Azoarcus sp. CIB: one gene and its partner. The protein of the gene in region 1 interacts with the protein of each later gene in a pairwise test. Links are inferred from orthologs where the notes say so. Each region holds a gene or a part of one and is shown in the gene's direction. Other genes may lie near its edges.

The links. The genes of interacting proteins can lie anywhere in the genome.
Region 2: the proteins of ftsA (region 1) and AzCIB_RS00505 interact in binary tests that used the Escherichia coli proteins (3 or more experiments, as listed by UniProt). The link is inferred for Azoarcus sp. CIB from one-to-one orthologs.

The regions. Positions count from the first base shown.
Region 1 is NZ_CP011072.1:4,228,450-4,231,449, reverse strand. It holds ftsA (cell division protein FtsA), read left to right. Parts: upstream 1-885; coding sequence 886-2,115; downstream 2,116-3,000. Other genes in the region: ftsZ (cell division protein FtsZ), read left to right, coding at 2,261-3,000; AzCIB_RS18910 (cell division protein FtsQ/DivIB), read left to right, coding at 41-889; AzCIB_RS18915 (D-alanine--D-alanine ligase), read left to right, coding at 1-57. UniProt on the Escherichia coli protein: Essential cell division protein that assists in the assembly of the Z ring. May serve as the principal membrane anchor for the Z ring.
Region 2 is NZ_CP011072.1:119,755-123,465, forward strand. What follows is about bases 73-2,996. They hold AzCIB_RS00505 (rod shape-determining protein), read left to right. Parts: upstream 73-974; coding sequence 975-2,018; downstream 2,019-2,996. Other genes in these bases: gatA (Asp-tRNA(Asn)/Glu-tRNA(Gln) amidotransferase subunit GatA), read right to left, coding at 73-564; gatC (Asp-tRNA(Asn)/Glu-tRNA(Gln) amidotransferase subunit GatC), read right to left, coding at 568-855; mreC (rod shape-determining protein MreC), read left to right, coding at 2,076-2,972; mreD (rod shape-determining protein MreD), read left to right, coding at 2,976-2,996. Outside these bases: more of gatA, read right to left, coding at 1-72; more of mreD, read left to right, coding at 2,997-3,497; mrdA (penicillin-binding protein 2), read left to right, coding at 3,502-3,711. UniProt on the Escherichia coli protein: Forms membrane-associated dynamic filaments that are essential for cell shape determination. Acts by regulating cell wall synthesis and cell elongation, and thus cell shape.

The DNA.
Region 1 (3,000 bases):
GGCATGGACTTCACCCAGCTGTGTCTCTCGATCCTGGAGGATGCCCGCCTTGGCTGAATTCCGCCTGCGTTCTCCGCTTGCTGCGCGCGGGCTTTCCGGCACGAGCCGGATGCCCGGTCGCGCGCATGAGCGCGAGGGCGTGTGGCATCGGCCGGCCGTGCTTAACCTGTTCTCGGACATCCTGATGCTGTTCGCGGCGGTTGCGTTCGGCTACGCGTTCGTTGCGTGGTTCCTGTCGCGTCCCCTGTTTCCGCTGCGCGAGGTGGTCGTGTTGACGCCTCCCGCGCAGGTGACCACCGAACAGCTCGAATACGTGGCCCGCAGTGCGATCCACGGCAACTTCTTCTCGGTGGACCTCGAAACCGTGCGCGAGACCTTCGAGAAACTGCCCTGGGTCCGGCGCGCCGAAGTCCGCCGCCGCTGGCCCGACGTGCTGGAACTGCGCCTCGAAGAACACCAGGCCGCGGCCTACTGGACTGTGTCCGAAAGCGGCGATTCGCAGCTCGTCAACCGCCAGGGCGAGGTCTTCGTCGCGGCGAGCAACGCCGAACTGCCGTCCTTCTCCGGGCCGCAGGGGTCGGCTGCCTATATCCAGGCGAAGCACCGCGAATTCGGCGCGATGCTCGAGCCGCTCGGCCGCAAGCTCGTCGGTCTCGCGCTCTCTGCGCGCGAGGCGTGGGAGCTCAAGCTCGACGACGGCATGGTGATCATGCTCGGCCGTGACCAGGAAAAGGCGCCGATCGGCGAGCGCCTGGAGCGCTTCGTGAGCGCCTGGTCGCAGGCGAAGGAAAAGGTTGGTGTGCAAGTGGCGGTAGCGGATCTCCGCTACCCGAGCGGATTCGCCCTCACCCCGGTGGGGGACTTCAAGGCAGCGAAAGGCAAGCAATGAGCAAGGAATACAAGGACCTGATCGTCGGGCTGGACATCGGTACCGCCAAGGTCACGTGCATGGTCGCGGAGGTTCGTCCCGACGGGCGGCTCAACGTCGTGGGCGTCGGTACGCAGCCGACCAGCGGCCTGAAGCGCGGCGTGGTCGTGAACATCGAGGCCACCGTCGATGCGATCTCGCGCGTGATCCAGGAAGTCGAGCTGATGGCCGACTGCAAGATCCGCGACGTCTATACCGGGATCGCCGGCAGTCACATCAAGAGCTTCAACTCCAACGGCATGGTCGCGATCAAGGACAAGGAGGTCACCCCGCTCGACGTCGAGCGCGTGATCGAGGTCGCCCGTGCAATGCCGGTGCCCGCGGAACAGCAGATCCTGCACACGCTCACCCAGGAATTCATCATCGACGGGCAGGGCGGCGTGCGCGAGCCGATCGGCATGAGCGGCGTCAAGCTCGAGGTCAAGGTGCATATCGTCACCGGCGCCGTGTCGGCGGCCCAGAACGTCATCAAGTGCGTGCGCCGCTGCGGACTCGAGGTCATGGATCTCATCCTGCAGCCGCTCGCCTCGAGCTATGCGGTGCTGACCGAGGACGAGAAGGAACTGGGCGTGTGCCTCGTTGACATCGGCGGCGGCACGACCGACATCGCGGTCTTCACGCACGGCGCGATCCGCCACACGGCGGTGCTGCCGGTCGCGGGCGACCAGATCACCAACGACATCGCGATGGCACTGCGCACGCCGACCTCCGAAGCCGAGGAGATCAAGATCCGCCACGGCGTCGCGATGCACACGCTGGCCGATCCCGAGGAAATGATCGAGGTACCCGGCGTCGGCGACCGCCCGCCGCGTCCGCTGTCGCGCCAGCGTCTCGCCGACGTCATCGAGCCGCGCGTGTCCGAACTGTTCGAACTCGTGCAGGCCGAGCTGCGTCGCAGCGGCTACGAAGAGCTGCTCTCCTCGGGCATCGTGCTCGCCGGTGGCTCGTCCGTGATGCTCGGCATGGTCGAACTCGGCGAGGAAGTGTTCCACATGCCGGTGCGCGTGGGCGCACCGCAGTATTCGGGAGGCCTTGCGGATGTCGTGTGCCATCCGCGCTATGCCACAGCCATGGGCCTGGTCATGGAAGGCCATGCCCAGCGCCGCCGCGGCATGCTCGCGCGCGACACCCGGAGCGTGAAGCAGGTGTTCGGCCGCATGAAGGCGTGGTTCGAGAAGAATTTTTGACGGAACGGCGTGGAATTTTTCAGCCAAATTGAATGAGTTGTTGATCAGGTCCCCTTATTTAGTTGTAAACTTTTGATTTATTACTAGATGTAGACTCGGCGGCGGCTCGGTGCGTATCGGGGTTGTTTTTCAGGAGGCGAGGCAAATGTTTGAAATCGTTGAGAAGGAGCAGACCGGCACGATCATCAAGGTGATCGGTGTCGGCGGCGCCGGCGGCAATGCCGTCGATCACATGATCCGGGAAGGGGTGCAGGGCGTCGAATTCATCGTCGCCAACACCGATGCGCAGGCGCTCCATCGCTGCCTCGCCCCGAACAAGATCCAGCTGGGCAACTCGGGCCTGGGCGCCGGCTCGAAGCCCGAAGCCGGCCGTGCCGCGGCGCAGGATTCGCGCGAAGCGATCGCTGCGGCGCTCGACGGCGCCCACATGTGCTTCATCACCGGCGGCATGGGCGGCGGCACCGGCACCGGCGCGGCGCCGGTCGTGGCCGAGATCGCCAAGGAGATGGGCATCCTGACCGTCGCGGTCGTGACCAAGCCCTTCGACTTCGAGAACCGCCTGCGCGTCGCGGAAAGCGGCGTCGAGGAGCTGACCCGCTACGTCGACTCGCTGATCATCGTCCTCAACGACAAGCTGCTCGAAGTGTACGGCGACGACGCCGGCTTCGAGGACTGCTTCCGCTCCGCCGACAACGTGCTGCGCAGCGCCGTTGGCGGCATCGCCGAGATCATCAATGTGCCGGGCCTGGTGAACGTCGACTTCCAGGACGTGCGCACCGCAATGGGCGAGATGGGCCGCGCGATGATGGGTTCGGCCGAAGCCTCCGGCATGGACCGCGCACGCATCGCCGCCGAGCAGGCCGCCGTGAGCCCGCTGCTCGAGGG
Region 2 (3,711 bases), 4.1 Mb from region 1 along the record:
GATGCCGGTGATGCCGGTGTGGCCGGCGGGTTGGCGCACCGAACCGCCGGTGTCCGTGCCGGTGGCGATCGGGGCGAGGCGCGCGGCGACCGCGGCAGCCGAGCCGCCGGAGGAGCCGCCCGGGATGCGGGCGGTGTCCCACGGGTTCTTCACCGGACCGTAGTGCGAGTTCTCGTTCGACGAGCCCATCGCGAACTCGTCCATATTGGTCTTGCCCAGGTTGACCGCACCGGCGGCCTTGAGCAGCGAGACGACGTGGGCGTCATACGGGCTGACGAAGTTCGACAGCATCTTCGAGCCGCAGGTCGTGAGCACGCCTTCGGTGCAGAACACGTCCTTGTGCGCGAGCGGGATGCCAGTGAGCGGGCCGGCGTTGCCGGCGGCGATGCGGGCGTCGGCGGCACGGGCGGCCGCGAGGGCGCCGTCGCGGTCGACGGTGATGAAGGCGTTGAGCGCCGGGTTCTGCGCGGCGATGCGGTCGAGGAAGAGCGTCGCGAGCTCGACGCTGGAGATCCGCTTCGCGTCGAGTGCGGCGCGCAGTTCGGTGAGGCTGGCGTTGATCATGGCTTACTCGATGACCTTCGGGACGAGGTAGAGGCCCGCTTCGGTCTGCGGGGCGACGCGCTGGAAGGCCTCGCGGCGGTCCGCTTCGGTCGCGACATCGGCACGCAGGCGCTGTGCGACGTCCTGCGGGTGGCTCATCGGTTCGACGCCGCTGGTGTCGACCGCCTGCATCTGTTCGATCAGGCCGAAGATTCCGTTCAGTTTGGCGCGCGTGGCCTCGACGTCGCCATCGGCGAGTGCGATGCGCGCGAGTCCGGCGATGCGCAGGACCTGTTCAGTGGTAAGCGACATGAGGAAACAAAACCCGCTTAAATCACAAAGATTTGTAGGTTATCATACTCGTTTGCCGCCAGTCCGGCCGGGCATCAGCCCCACCGCCCACCTTCCTCACCGGTTTCGGGATTTTCCGCATGTTTGGCTTCCTTCGTTCCTATTTCTCCAACGATCTGGCCATTGACCTTGGCACCGCGAACACGCTGATCTACGTGCGCGGCAAGGGCATCGTGCTCGACGAGCCGTCCGTCGTCGCGATCCGTACCGAGGGCGGGCCCAACGCCAAGCGCACGATCCAGGCGGTCGGCCATGCGGCGAAGCAGATGCTGGGCAAGACGCCGGGCAACATCACCGCGATCCGCCCGATGAAGGACGGCGTGATTGCCGATTTCGTCGTCACCGAGCAGATGATCAAGCAGTTCATCAAGAAGGTGCACGACTCGCGCATGTTCTCGCCGAGCCCGCGCATCATCATCTGCGTGCCCTGCGGTTCGACCCAGGTCGAGCGCCGTGCGATCCGCGACGCGGCGCTGGCGGCGGGTGCGTCGCAGGTGTACCTGATCGAGGAACCGATGGCGGCGGCGATCGGCGCCGGCCTGCCGGTGTCGGACGCGACCGGTTCGATGGTCGTCGATATCGGCGGCGGCACCACCGAAGTGGGTGTGATCTCGCTGGGCGGCATGGTGTACGCCGGCTCCGTGCGCGTGGGCGGCGACAAGTTCGACGACTCGATCGTCAATTACATCCGCCGCAACTACGGCATGCTGATCGGCGATACGACCGCCGAGAACATCAAGAAGAACATCGGCTCGGCCTTCCCGGGCTCCGAAGTGCGCGAGATGGAAGTGAAGGGGCGCAACCTCGCCGAAGGCATTCCGAGGAGTTTCACGATCTCGTCGAACGAGATCCTCGAGGCGCTCACCGAGCCGCTCAACCAGATTGTTTCGGCGGTGAAGATCGCCCTCGAACAGACCCCGCCCGAACTGGGTGCCGACATCGCCGACCGCGGCATGGTGCTGACCGGCGGCGGCGCGTTGCTGCGCGACCTCGATCGCCTGCTGATGGAAGAGACCGGTCTGCCGGTGATCGTTGCCGAGGAGCCGCTGACCTGCGTCGCGCGGGGCTGCGGCATGGCGCTGGAAAAGATGGACAAGCTCGGGTCCATCTTCGCGTCCGAGTAAGTCGCGTTGTTGCGGCGGGCTTCCGGGTCTGCCGCACTCCGCCACACACGCCTCACGATGTCCCTCGCCGGTCATCCGTCTCCGCCTATCTTCAAGCAAGGACCCACGCCGCTGGTGCGGCTGCTGGTGCTGGTGTCGGTGTGCCTGGCGATGCTGGTCGCCGACCTGAGGTTCCGCTACCTCGAAGTGGTGCGCCAGGCGCTGTCGGTGGCGACCTGGCCGCTGCAGATGGCCGCCGCCGCACCGGCTGACTTCGTGCGCAACGCGGCGGTGTATTTCGGGACCCTCGTCGAGGTGCAGAAGGATAACGCCGCGTTGCGCGGGCGCGAGCTGGAAGCGGCGCAGCGCCTGCTGCGTTTCGAGCAGCTCGAGGAAGAGAACAGCCGCCTGCGCGGCCTTCTCGACATGGGCCCGGCGGTCGCGGCGAAGAGCGTCGCCGCCGAGATTCTCTACGACGCGCCGGACCCGTTCGATCTCAAGGTGATCCTCAATCGCGGCAGCCAGCAGGGCGTCGAGGCCGGCATGGCGGTCGTCAATGAACAGGGCATGATCGGCCAGGTCACGCGCGTGTATCCGGTGCAGGCCGAGGTGACGCTGCTGACCGACAAGGACCAGGCGGTGCCGGTGCAGGTCGCGCGGAACGGTTTGCGTGGCGTGCTCGCCGGAGCCGGCCAGGGACGGCTGGAGCTGCGCTTCACGCTGTCGGGTGCGGACGTGCGTGTGGGCGACCGTCTCGTGACTTCGGGCCTCGACGGGCTCTTCCTCGCCGGCTTGCCGGTGGCCGACGTCGTCAGCGTCGATCGCGACGGGCAGACTTTCGCGGTGATCGTGTGCGAACCGGTCGCCGGGGTCGAGCGCACGACCCAGGTGCGGCTGCTGGGGCGCGCCGAGCCGCCGCCGCCGCGTCCTGCGCCGGAGCCGGAACCCGAAGCGCGCAAGGGCCTCAAGGGGTAAGCGATGCAACCGACCCACCGTTCCAGCCGCATCCTGCTGCCCGCCAAGACCTGGTTCGCCTACCTGAGCCTGCTGGTCGCGCTTGCGCTGAGCTACATCCCGACCGGCCTCACGCCCGGCGTGCCCGACTGGGTCGCGCTGGTGCTGGCCTTCTGGTCGATCCGCGAGCCCTTGCGCGTCGGCATGGGGGCGGGATTCCTGTTCGGTGTGCTGGTCGATATCGGCCACGGCGCCGCAATGGGTCAGCACGCCCTCGCCTACGTCGTGCTGTGCTATCTGGCAACCTCGGTGTCGCGCCGCGTGCTGTGGTTCCCGCCGACGCAGCAGGCCTTGCAGATGTTCCCGCTGCTGCTGCTGACGCAGGTGATCATGGTCGTCGTGCGCCTCCTCGCCGGCGCCGAATTCCCCGGGTGGTGGTACTTCCTGTCCAGCCTGACGAGCGCGGCGCTGTGGGTGCCGCTGAACTACCTGTTGCTGCTGCCGCAGTACCAGCCGGTGGACCGGGACGACAATCGGCCGATCTGATCCAATGATGGAATTCCGTACCCCCGACGAGGAACTGGGGCGCTTCCGCCGCCGCGTCCTGATCGCGGGGATCTTCATCGCGGTGTGCTTCGGCCTGCTGGTCGCGCGCTTCTGGTTCCTCCAGGTCGTGCGCTACGACTATTACCACACCCGCGCCGAGGACAACCGCATCGCGCTGCTGCCCATCGTGCCGGGTCGCGGTTCGATCACCGAT